2 regions of the Kitasatospora sp. NPDC056783 genome follow, and region 1 is predicted to be linked to the other one. Evidence: riboswitches for the same ligand, from Rfam matches in the RefSeq annotation. Region 1 holds a riboswitch; the other holds the start of a gene.
The links. Region 1 has a riboswitch for cyclic di-AMP ahead of ACFRMQ_RS20875 (NlpC/P60 family protein). Riboswitches for the same ligand answer to the same signal wherever they lie in the genome.
Positions count from the first base shown of each region.

Region 2: it holds a riboswitch for cyclic di-AMP, as region 1 does, so the genes downstream of both, ACFRMQ_RS30815 (transglycosylase family protein) here and ACFRMQ_RS20875 (NlpC/P60 family protein) in region 1, are expected to answer to the same signal.

Region 1 is NZ_JBHUAF010000141.1:10,475-16,343, reverse strand. Features, by position in the region: gene ACFRMQ_RS20885 (hypothetical protein) at 1-918, opposite strand, end outside; gene ACFRMQ_RS20880 (NlpC/P60 family protein) at 981-2,027, opposite strand; gene ACFRMQ_RS20875 (NlpC/P60 family protein) at 2,259-3,377, opposite strand; cyclic di-AMP (ydaO/yuaA leader) riboswitch at 3,388-3,541, opposite strand; gene ACFRMQ_RS20870 (NlpC/P60 family protein) at 3,879-4,916, opposite strand; gene ACFRMQ_RS20865 (NYN domain-containing protein) at 5,118-5,869, opposite strand, start outside.
Region 2 is NZ_JBHUAF010000301.1:3,894-9,762, forward strand. Features, by position in the region: gene ACFRMQ_RS30805 (septum formation initiator family protein) at 1-128, opposite strand, end outside; gene eno (phosphopyruvate hydratase) at 317-1,603, opposite strand; gene ACFRMQ_RS30815 (transglycosylase family protein) at 1,935-2,831, opposite strand; cyclic di-AMP (ydaO/yuaA leader) riboswitch at 2,837-3,003, opposite strand; gene ACFRMQ_RS30820 (cytochrome P450) at 3,238-4,635, opposite strand; gene ACFRMQ_RS30825 (SDR family NAD(P)-dependent oxidoreductase) at 4,890-5,312, shown strand; gene ACFRMQ_RS30830 (MazG family protein) at 5,324-5,869, opposite strand, start outside.

The sequences.
Region 1 (5,869 bases):
CTGGGCGATGCCGGCCGCGCCGGCGGCGAAGTCCCGGTCGGCGGGCAGCGCGGCGGGCAGCTTCCCGGCGGCGACGTCCCGGGCCAGCTCGGGGGCGATCTGCCGCGCGGCACGGCCGGAGTCCCGGTAGGCGGTCCAGTCGGCGGCGCCCTCGGAGAGCCACATCGGGGTCCAGGCGCGGGTGTCGGCCCTGGTCGCGACGTGGGTGGCCTCGTGGGTGACGACCACCTGGCGGCCGAAGTCGCTGAGCCGCCCGTACGCCTCCGGGTTGACCAGCACCCGGTCCGCCGGGGTGTGCCGGGGCGCGCCGGGGGCGGCCACGGTGACCGCCGCCATGCCCGCCCAGTCCGCCGGGTCGCCCTCCAGCAGCCGGGCGAACTGTTCCTCGGTGGCCGGCCGCTCCAGCAGCAGCCGCTCCGGCCAGGCGCGGCCCCAGACCTCGGTGACGGCGGGCACCGCCCGGTCCCCCACCGCGACCAGCTCGGCCGGGTCGGGGCCGGCGGCGGGCCCGACCACCAGGCAGTGCGCGCCCGGCACCGAACGGAGCGGCCCGAAGTCCCACGGCGCGGGCGGCCCGCTCGCGCTCTCCTCGCGCTCGACCCGCCAGCCGTCCCCGGTCCGGGCCAGCTCGATCCGGCGCGGGTACACCACCGGGTACGCGTCGTACCCGGCGATGCGCACCGCCAGGTCGGCGGCGGCGGTCACCCGCTCCGGCCCGCCGGACCCGGCGAGCACCAGGTTGCGGTACTCCGCCCCGGCCACCGGCAGCCCGGCCCAGGGCGGCGCCGAGCCGGCCCGCCGCGTCAGCGCCCCGGCCACCTCGGCGCGCCGGTCCGCCGACCGCGCCGCGGTGGCCGCCGTCGGGGCGGCCGGCGGCAGCGACAGCTGGGCCAGCCCGCCGGCCGCGAGCAGCAGCACGCCGCGCCGGGACAGCGGGCGGCGGGGGCCGGGTATCCGGGAGGAGCCGGACGGCGGGGCGTTCAGAGCCGGACCACCCCGGAGACCGGCATCGCGGTGACGCTCTCGTAGCGGACCTTGGCACCCGGGCGGGGGGCGTGCACGATCACACCGCCGCCGGCGTACATGCCGACGTGGTGCATGTCCCGGTAGAAGATCACCAGGTCTCCCGGTCGCGCTTCGGACAGGCTGATCCGCTGCCCGGCGTACGCCTGGGCCTGCGAGGTGCGCGGCAGGGTCACTCCGGCCTGCCGCCAGCTGTAGTACATCAGACCGGAGCAGTCGAACGCGTTCGGCCCGGTGGCCCCGTAGACGTACGGCGAGCCGATCATCCGCACCGCGGCGGCCAGCGCGGCGGCCCCGCGTTCGGAGGCGGGCGGCGCGGAGCCGAGGTCCAGCCGGTCGGTGCCGCGGGTGGCGCGCTGCTCGGCGTCCCGGGCGTCCTGGGCCGCCAGCCGGGCCCGTTCGCCGGAGCCCAGGCCGTTGAGCAGCTTCTGCGCCGCGGCCAGCCGCTGCTGGATCTGCTGTTTGCCGTCGGCGAGCGAGCGGCGGGTCTCGTCCAGCTCGACGAGCTTGTCGGCCGCCTCGGCGCGGCGCTGGTCGAGCCTGCGCTGACGGGCGAGCAGCTCGCGCAGGGTCTCCTGCTGGCGTGTGGCGGCCTGGCCCATGGTGCGGGCCCGGGCCAGGTAGCCCTCCGGGTCGGGCGAGAGGATCAGCTGGGCGGTCTGGGTCATCCCGCCGCCGCGGTACTCGGCCCCGGCGACCGTCGCCAGGTCGCCGCGCAGCTGGTTGAGCTGGTCCTGGGCGAGGGCGATCTCCCCCTGGAGGATGGTGGTCTCGCCCTGGAGCCGCCGCTGCGCCTCCTGCGCGGCGTTGTACTTCTCGGACGCCTGCTCGGCCTCGTCGTACAGCTGCTCCACCTGTGTCTTGACGTCCTGGCGGTCGGTCGGGTCCGGGGTGCCGGGGGCGGCCTGGGCACTGCCCCCGGCGGCCACGCCCAGCGCGGTGGCGGCGGCCGCGGTCAGCACCAGCGCCCGGGCGAGCAGTGGGGAACGACGGTGCACGGGCATGGCGGCAGCGGCTCCAATCCTGCGGCGCGGGCCCCCGCCGCCGCACCAGTGCGGGCGGCCGTCGAGCGGAAGTCCGGTGGCAGACGTTAGCGAGTCCGGGCAAGCGAGTCCAAACCCCTGCCAACCCGAATATTCGACCACTTATCGGACATCAGATCGAGCGCCCCGGAAAAGCCGCAGGCCCGGCCTCCCCTGACGGGAAGACCGGGCCCGGAAGCGCCCGAGCGGGGATCAGACCCGCACGATGGAGGTCAGCGGCATGTTGGAGACCGCCTCGTAGCGCACCGACGTACCCGTCCTGGGGGCGTGCAGCACCTGGCCGTTGCCGGCGTAGATGCCGACGTGGTGGGCGTCGCTGTAGAAGATCAGCAGGTCGCCGGGCTGGGCCTGGGAGAGGTCGGTGCCGATCCGGGTGCCGGCCCCGGCCTGCGCCTGCGAGGTGCGCGGCAGCGACACGCCCGCCTGGTTGTACGCCCAGACCATCAGACCGGAGCAGTCGAAGGAGCTCGGGCCGGTGGCGCCCCAGACGTACGGGCTGCCGATCTTGGAGGCCGCGTACGAGAGGGCGGCGGCACCGCGCGAGCTGCCGGCGGCCACCTTCACCGGAGCGGTGGTCGTGGGCGCCGAGAGGTCGCTGCGGCCGTTGTCGCGCGAGGCGCGGTCGGCACCGCCCTGCTGGGCCTGGGCGGCGTCGGCCTTGGCCTTGGCCTCCGCGGCGGCCTTCTGGTCGGCCTGCTGGATCGCCTGGCGCTCCTGCGCGGAGAGCGTGTTGAACAGGTCCTGGGCAGCCTTCAGCTTGCTCTGGACCTCCTCCTTGGAGGACTTCAGCTGCTGGGTGGTCGAGTCCAGCTCGGCGAGCTTGCCCTGGGCCTCGGTGCGGTCCTGGTCCAGCTTGCGCTGCTGCTCCTGGAGTTGCTTCAGCTGGTTCTTCTGGCTGTCCCCGGCCTGGTTCAGCGCGCCGGCCTGGTTCAGGAAGGTGTCCGGGCTGGAGGAGAACATCAGCTGGACGGTCGGCGAGATGCCGCCGTTGCGGTACTGCTCGCCCGCGATCTCCGCGAGCCCGCCCTGGAGCTCGGTCACCTGGGCCTGCTGACGGGCCACCTGGTCCTGGAGGCCGGAGACCTGCTTCTCCAGCTCCTGCTGCTTCTCCAGCGAGGCGTTGTACTTCTCGGTCGCGACCTCGGCCTGCTCGTTGTACTGGTCGACCTGCTCCTTGACCTGTTCCTTGGTCGGCTGCGGGTCGGCGTGGGCGCCGGACTGCGCGGAGAGGGCGACGGCCGCGGCGGCGAGACCGGTCATGATCGAGACCCGGGTGCGGCCGGCGGGCTTGGGACGACGATGGGACGCCACGAAGGCGGACTCCTTCTTCCTACGTCCGCCTACCGGGTGAGCTGACGGGTTCGGGCCGGAAGCATGCCCTACGACGCCTCACGGCCGCTCCCGCGGCCGACCTGGCGCCGATTCACCCCGGAGGAACGTGGTTCCCCGGCTCCGCTCCGCAGCGCCCCCGATTACTGGGCTCCCCTGTCGGGCAGTCGCTTCGACCTGCCCCGCTGCCTCGCGAACTCGGCGGAAACCACCGCCGCCACCCTGGCTGGGCGATCGACAGTGCGGTGGTTCGGATCACGACCCTAGTAACTGAACCGTGATCCGTTCAAATCCTTGTCAGAAAAAAGACAGAAGATTACCCAAGTTCTTTTGTGAAAATGACCGATGGTGACCACTGGCGCACACAAGGCTGATCAGTTCTCAGCATGTGGTCACGAGAGGGGCGGGAAACCCGAACGCCACCCCGAGTGGAGGTGGCGCTGATCACAGGGACCGCGAAGGCCCCCCGGGCATGTCGGGCCGTCAGACCCGGCGGATGGTGTTGATCTGCATCGCGTCGGCCTTCATCACCTTCACCACGTCACCGGTGTGCGGCGCGTGGACCACCATGCCGTTGCCGATGTACATCCCGACGTGGTGCATGTCGGGGCCGTACACCACCAGGTCACCCGGCTGGGCCTGGTCCAGCGAGGGCACCCGGGTGCCGTAGTGGCCCTGCTCCTGCGAAGTGCGCGGCAGCGAGACGCCGGCCTGCCCGTACGCCCAGACCATCAGGCCCGAGCAGTCGAAGGTGGTCGACCCGGTGGCGCCCCACACGTACGGCGAGCCCTGCTTGCCCATCGCCTTGGCCACCGCGGTGGCCGCGTAGCCGCTGGCCGCCGGCAGGCTGCCGAGGTCCACCCGGTCGCTGCCGCGCGAGGCGCGCTCGTCCTGCGCCTGCTGGGCCTTCAGCGCGACGCGGTCGGCGGCGCTGAGCGAGTTCAGCAGGTCCTGGGCGGCCTTCAGCTTGGCGTTGACGTCCGTCTTGGCCTGGTTCAGGTCCTTGGTGGTGGTGTCGAGCGAGGAGAGCACCGCGGCCGCCTCGGTCTTCTCCTGGTCCAGCCGGCGCTGCTGCTCCAGCAGGTTCTTGAGCGCCTCGGCCTGACTGCTGCTGGCCTGCTGGATGGTGGAGGCCTTCTCCAGGTAGCCGGAGGGGTCGGAGGAGAGCATCAGCTGGACGGACGCGTCGATGCCGCCGGTGCGGTACTGCTCGCCCGCCACCTCGGCCAGGCCGCCCTGGAGCCGGGTCATCTCCTCCTGGCCGCGGGCCACCTGGTCCTGCAGCTGGTCGGCCTGCTTGCGCAGCTGGTCGGACCGCTCCTTGGCGCCGTTGTACTTCTCCGCGGCCTGCTCCTGCTCCTGCTGGAGCTGGTCGATCTGTGCCTTGACGTCCGAGGTGTTCGGCTGCGGCGCGGCGTGCGCGGCCACCTGGGCGGAGAGGGCGACCGCGGTCGCGGCGGCAGCGGTGAGCACGGAGATCCGTGCGCGGCTCGGCTGCCTGGGACGGCGGTGGGAGGCCAAGTGTCCGGCTCCTTCTTCCATCGGACTCACCTGATGGGATGAGATTCCGGAAAATAGGTTTGACACCTGACCCTAGTGAAGTTCTATCCGTTCTGCTACTCCCCCGAACGTGTGAACTCCGGTCACCGCACTGACTTCACGGAACCCGCACCGGCCCCGGAAACCCTGTCCGACCAGGCATCATGACGTCCTGATCCGGGCTCAGGGCCGGGCCAGCCGGTTCAGCAGGAGCACCGACGCCACCGGGCGCGCGCCCGCCTTCCGCACGCCCTCCGCGACCTCCCGGTCGGTGGACACCACCACCACCGGACGCCCCTGCGGCTCGGCCCGCACCAGACGGCGGATCAGCTCGTCGGCCGTCTCCCCGGTCCGGCTGAACCGCACCCGGACCCCGCGCGGCGGCGCCATGATCACCGGGACGTCCAGGTCCTGCCCGTCGAACACACAGGTGACCTCCGCCTGGGTGCGCTGGGCCAGCATCGCCAGCCCGCCCAGCAGCCGGATCCGCTGCTGCTCCAGCGGCAGCGCCGGGTAGCCGGTCTTGGTCACGTTGTAGCCGTCCACCACCAGGTGCACCTGGGGGATCGCCAGCAACTGGTCCAGCAGCGCCGGATCGTCCTCGGCCAGCCCGCGCCGGGCCACGTCGTGCGGCGAGGCCGCCCCCGGCACCACCGCCTCCACCAGGTCCGCCGGACGGATCTGGGAGACCGGCAGCGCCAGCTCCCGCTGGAGCCCCTGGGCCGACTGCAGCACGCTGTCCAGCAGCAGCCGCAGCCGCATGTCCTCGACGCTGCGCCCCTCCCGGGCCGACCGCCGGCCCTGCTCGGCCGCGGTCTCCAGCTCGGAGACCCGGTGCCGGAGCCTGCGCGCCTCGGTCTCGGCCGCGCCGCGCTCGGCGGCGGCCTGCGCCTTCGCGGACTCCAGCTCCCCGGCCACCCGGCGGGCCTCCGCCT
Region 2 (5,869 bases), on a different contig from region 1:
TGGGAGATGAACTGCCGCGTCGGGTAGGCGAGGATCGCCACCAGCGAGCAGAGCACCAGGACGAGGACGGTCGCCCGGCTCGTGAACCGGGGCCGGGCCGCCAAGCCCGGGATCCTCCAGCCAGCCATCTCCCGTATCCCCTCCTGGTCGCGACGGTGCCCCGCCGTCCACCCTACGGGGTGAACGGCGGGGCACCGGTCAGGCGTGCGCTACCGGGAGCGCGTGGCCCTCGTACGTGCCTGTCGCTCCGCGGAGCGACTCGCTTGTTGTTCCGCGGAGCGACCGTGCTCGTTGTTCCGCGGAGCGACTGTGCTCGTTATTCCGCGGAGCGGAAGCGCGGGAAGGCGCCGCGGCCGGCGTACTCGGCGGCGTCGTCGAGGATCTCCTCGATGCGCAGCAGCTGGTTGTACTTGGCGACGCGCTCGGAGCGGGCCGGGGCGCCGGTCTTGATCTGGCCGCAGTTGGTGGCGACGGCCAGGTCGGCGATGGTGACGTCCTCGGTCTCGCCGGAGCGGTGCGACATCATGCAGCGGTAGCCGTTGCGCTGGGCCAGCTCGACGGCGTCCAGGGTCTCGGTCAGCGAGCCGATCTGGTTCACCTTCACCAGCAGCGCGTTGGCGGTGCCGGTCTCGATGCCACGGGCCAGGCGGGCCGGGTTGGTGACGAACAGGTCGTCGCCGACCAGCTGGACCTTGTCGCCCAGCTTGACGGTCATGGCCTTCCAGCCGTCCCAGTCCGACTCGTCCAGCGGGTCCTCGATGGAGACCAGCGGGTAGGCGGCGACCAGCTCGGCGTAGTACTCGATGAGCTCGGTGGAGGTGAGCGCCTTGCCCTCGAACTGGTAGGCGCCGTCCTCGTAGAACTCGGAGGAGGCGACGTCCAGGGCCAGCGCGACGTCACGGCCGGGCACGTAGCCGGCCTTCTGGATGGCCTCGACGATCAGGTCCAGGGCCTCGCGGTTGCTGTCCAGGTTCGGCGCGAAGCCGCCCTCGTCGCCCAGGCCGGTGGACAGCCCGCGCTCCTTCAGCACGCCCTTGAGGGTGTGGTAGACCTCGACGCCCCAGCGGACGGCCTCGGAGAAGGACTCCGCGCCGATCGGAGCGATCATGAACTCCTGGATGTCGACGTTGGAGTCCGCGTGCGAGCCGCCGTTGAGGATGTTCATCATCGGAACCGGCAGGACGTGGGCGTTCGGGCCGCCCAGGTAGCGGAACAGCGGCAGGTCGCTGGCCTCGGAGGCGGCGTGCGCGACGGCCAGCGAGACGCCCAGGATGGCGTTGGCGCCGAGCGAGGACTTGTCCGGGGTGGCGTCCAGGTCCAGCATGGCCTGGTCGATCAGCCGCTGCTCGGTGGCGTCGTAGCCGACCAGCTCCGGGCCGATCTGCTCGATGACGGCCAGGACGGCCTTCTCGACGCCCTTGCCGAAGTAGCGGTTCTTGTCGCCGTCGCGCAGCTCCAGGGCCTCGAAGGCGCCGGTGGAGGCACCCGACGGGACAGCGGCACGACCCGTGCTGCCGTCGTCGAGGCCGACCTCGACCTCGACCGTGGGGTTGCCGCGCGAGTCGAGGATTTCACGGGCTACGACGACATCGATGGACGGCACGAGGCATCTCCTTGCGGAAGCAGGGTCCGGTCTGACGGGGTGCAGTCAGCGGGACGATTGCGGAGTCGTTACGACCAGAGCCTAACCGCCCGGGCTCCCGGGACCACCTCGGCCTCGGTTCCGTCTCAGCGTGTGGCCCCGCTACCCACCGGTAGTTCACCTGCTTGTCCCAGCTTGTCCCCCTGGGGCGGGCGAATGCGGACGAAGGGGACCGGTAGGACCGGTCCCCTTCGTCCACGGGTCGGAACACGCTTCGTCGGGCGTGGCGGTTCGACGCCGGATCGGGCACGGCGGCCCGGCATCGGCTCGGGCGCGAGGGCCCGACACCGGCTCAGCCGAGGTGCAGCACCTGGCCGGGCATGATCAGGTTCGGGTCGCCGCCGACGGTGGCGTGGTTCTGGTCGTACAGCGCGTGCCAGCCGCCGGACACGCCCTGGGCGGCGGCGATGGTCGACAGGGTGTCGCCGGCACGGACGGTGTAGTCGTGGCCGGTGGCCTGCGGGGCCGACTGCACGGCCGCCTGCGGGGCGTACTGCGGCTGGGCGGCGGCCTGGCCGGCGTACTGCTGGTAGACGCCCTGGTGGCTGGTCCAGTACCAGGCGCCGTTGTTCTGGTACCAGTACACCTTGGCGTCGGCGTCCCAGCCGGCCTTGCCGGAGAAGCCCGGGGTCTGCTGGGCCTGCTGCTGCGGGGCGGCCTGCTGGACCGGCTTGGCGGCGGGCTTCTGAGCCGGCTTCGGGGCCTGCTGCTGAGCCGGCTTCTCGGCCGGCTTGGCGGGCTTCGGGGCCTGCGGCTTGGGGGCGGTCTGGGTCTTGCCGCTCGAAGAGGTGTCGACGGAGGCCGGGGAGCCGCCCTTGGTCAGACCCGCCTTCTTGGAGCAGACCGGCCAGGCGCCCGGACCCTGCGAGGCGAGGACCTTCTCGGCGACCGCGATCTGCTGGCCCTTGCTGGCCTGGTTGGCCTGCGCGGCGTACGCGGTGCCGCCGTAGGCCTTCCAGGTGCTGGAGGTGAACTGGAGGCCACCGTAGAAGCCGTTGCCGGTGTTGATGCTCCAGTTGCCACCGCTCTCGCACTGGGCGACGGCGTCCCAGGTGGAGACCGGGGCGGCGGAGGCGCCGGTGGCGGTGAGGAGCGGCATCGCGAGTCCGACGCCGGCCACACCGGCGACGGCGATGGCCTTCTCGGCCTGGGTGCGACGACGGTGACGGCCAGTTCCAACGAACAGCATGAAGAGGTCCCTCTCCGCACGCCTGCGAGGTGAGCTGTCGGGTTCGGACCGGGAGGTGGCCCGGCCGCCGTAAGCGGAAACGATTCCGCTCGGGCGGCTTCACCCCAAGCCGTGGGGACGGCAACAAACCTGGTTCCCCCGCCCCTGCCCAGGGTTCTGGTCGGTTTCCCGTGGCGTGGCGGGCAGGATTCGGCGTTCCGCGCTCGGGGTCCGCAGCTGCGAACCCCAGGAGAGTAGACAGATCTTCAGACCAATCACAAGCTCATATCGCCGATATCACACCAGCATTACGGCGCGTGCCCAGCCGCCTACCGGCTTCGGCGTTATGTCCGGATTGGTCAGCGTTCATACCCCGCTTGGGAGTTGACCGACGATGTCCCGTCAGCGTCATCCCGGCTCGTCCGGGTCACGAAGGGCCCTGCTGAAGCGGATGCGGAGGGACGTGCGGCGAGCGGCTCTCCGGACTGAATTCCACCGGCAGTTCGCGCAGCCCACGCATGATCAGACCGCCCCGCCAGCGCAGATTCTCCGGGCTTTCCGCGAGCCGCAGATCGGGCAGCCGGGAAAGCAGCGTGGCCAGCGCGGCACGCCCTTCCAACCGGGCCAGCGGAGCGCCGATGCAGTAGTGGATGCCGTGCCCGAAGCCCAGGTGCGGGTTGTCCGTCCGCGCCAGGTCGAGGGTGTTCTCGTCCGAGAACCGGGCCGGGTCGCGGTCCGCCGCGGCCAGCACCACCAGCACCGGATCGCCGACCGGGATGTCCACTCCGCCGATGGTCAGCGGACGGGTCGCGAACCGCCAGGTCGCCAGCTCCACCGGTCCGTCGTAGCGCAGGAGTTCCTCGATCCCGGTCTCCAGCAGTCCGCTCTCCCCGCGCGCCACCGACTCCTGCAGCAGCCGGCGCTGCTCCGGGTTGCGCAGCAGCGCGTAGGTGCCGTTGCCGATCAGGTTGACGGTGGTCTCGAAGCCCGCGAACAAGAGGATGAAGGCCATCGCCGCGGCCTCGTTCTCGGTCAGGTGCTCGCCGTGGTCACTGGCCCGGATCAGACCGGAGATCAGGTCGTCGCCGAGGTCCGCGCGCTTGCGGTGGATCAGCTCCAGCAGGTACGCCCGCATCCGCTTCACCGCCCGCCCCACGCCGCCGCGTTGGCTGCCGCCCTGGCCCGGCTTCGTGTGCCGCAGCATCATTCCGGCCCAGTCGCGGAAGTCGTCCTGGTCCTCGGCCGGCACGCCCAGCATGTCGCAGATCGCGTAGATGGGGAGCGGGAAGGCGAACTCGTGGATCAGATCCGCCGAACCGCGCTGGGCGAAGCCGTCGATCAGCCGGTCGGTGAGCTGCTGCACCCTCGGCTCGAACTCGGCCACCCGGCGCGGGGTGAACGCCTTCGACACCAGCCGGCGCAGCCGGGTGTGGTCCGGCGGGTCGATGTTCAGCAGGTGGGTCATCAGGTCCGCCTGCCGCTCCCCCGGGATGCCCACCCGGCCGGTGCGGTGCGCCTGCTCGCTGTGGTGCGCCGGGTTCTTCGACAGCCGGCTGTCCGCCAGTGCCTGCCGGGCGTCCGCGTACCGCGTCACCAGCCAGGCCTCGACACCGCTCGGCAGCGTGGTGCGGTGCACCGGGGCGTGCTCACGCAGCCAGGCGTAGGCGGGGTACGGATCGGCGGCGAACTCCCAGGTGAACAGCTGCGGAGCGGGGACGCCGGACGGGGTGGTCGACCGGGTGCCGGACGGCGTGTCGGACGGCGTGTCGGACGGCGTCGTCGACGGCGTGGTGGCGGGCCGGGCGGGGTCGGGCTGAGCTGGCATGGACCGACCGTATCCGGTGCCACGCGCGCCCCCGTTCCGGCGGGCCGCCGCTCCCCCGCCGCCGGTTCGCGTCCGGCGTGCCAACTCTCCGTGGACGCCCCGTGGACGACTCTTGGACAGCTCTTGGCCGGAGAGCGGGCGTGAGCCTGGTCACCTGAGGGGTAATCCCTGTCGCGGAGGGTCAGGACCTGCCTACGATCCTCCGCAGTACGCGTGGGCGCCGGTGCGGTGTCGCCCACAGGGAGGAGCAGGCCATGCGGGTCAGCGGATCAGTCGTCGTCATCGCGGTCCTCGACGGCGGGTCGGGCGCGGGCCTCGCCCGCCGGTTCGCCGCGACCGGCGCCGCCGGAATGCTCATCGCCGACCAGCACGTCGGCATCGCCGAGGACCTCGCCGCCGAACTCGACCGGCCGGGCTGCCCCGTCGTCGGCGTCTGCGGAGACATCCGCCGCCCCAGCGACGTCGCCGCCCTCGTGGACACCGCCGAGAAGCACCTCGGCCCGATCGACCTGTTCGCGGTGGCCGGCCCGGCGGGCGAGCGGGTCATCCCGCTGACCGACCTGCCCGCCCACCTCGACCTGGAGCGCCTCGCCGAACTCGTCGTCCTCGTCGGCGAGGCCATCGGTGAGCTCGTCCCCCCGCAGCGGCACCCGGAGAGCGCCGCCACGGCGGCCTGAACCCGCCCCCGTCACTCCGCTTCGAGGCCCTCGGCCGCGCGCACCGCGTCCCGGTAACCGCGCGCGGCCGACCGCAGCGCGGCGTCCACATCCACCCCGGCGGCGGCCGCCCGCTGCACCACCGCGAGCAGCAGCCGGCCCGCCGAGTCCGCCGTCAGCTCGGCGGGCAGCTCGTACGCCTCGTCCGGCACCCCGGTGAAGTCCGCCCGGCGCACCCGGGACACCAGCTTCGCCGCGTACGCCAGCGAGGGAAGCCCGGCCGGCACGCCGTCCAGCACCGACTCACGGTCCGCCTTCTCGGCCGCCTTCAACTGCTCCCAGTTGGCCTCCACCTCGGTGGCACCCTCGACCTCGACATCCCCGAACACGTGCGGGTGCCGGTACATCAGCTTCTCGACGATGTCCCCCGCCACGTCGTCGACGGTGAACGGCTCGGTCGGGTGCTCCTCGGCGATCCGCGAGTGGAAGAACACCTGGAGCAGGACGTCGCCCAGTTCCTCGCGCAGCGTCGCCCGGTCCCCCTCCTCGATCGCCTCGACCAGCTCGTACGCCTCCTC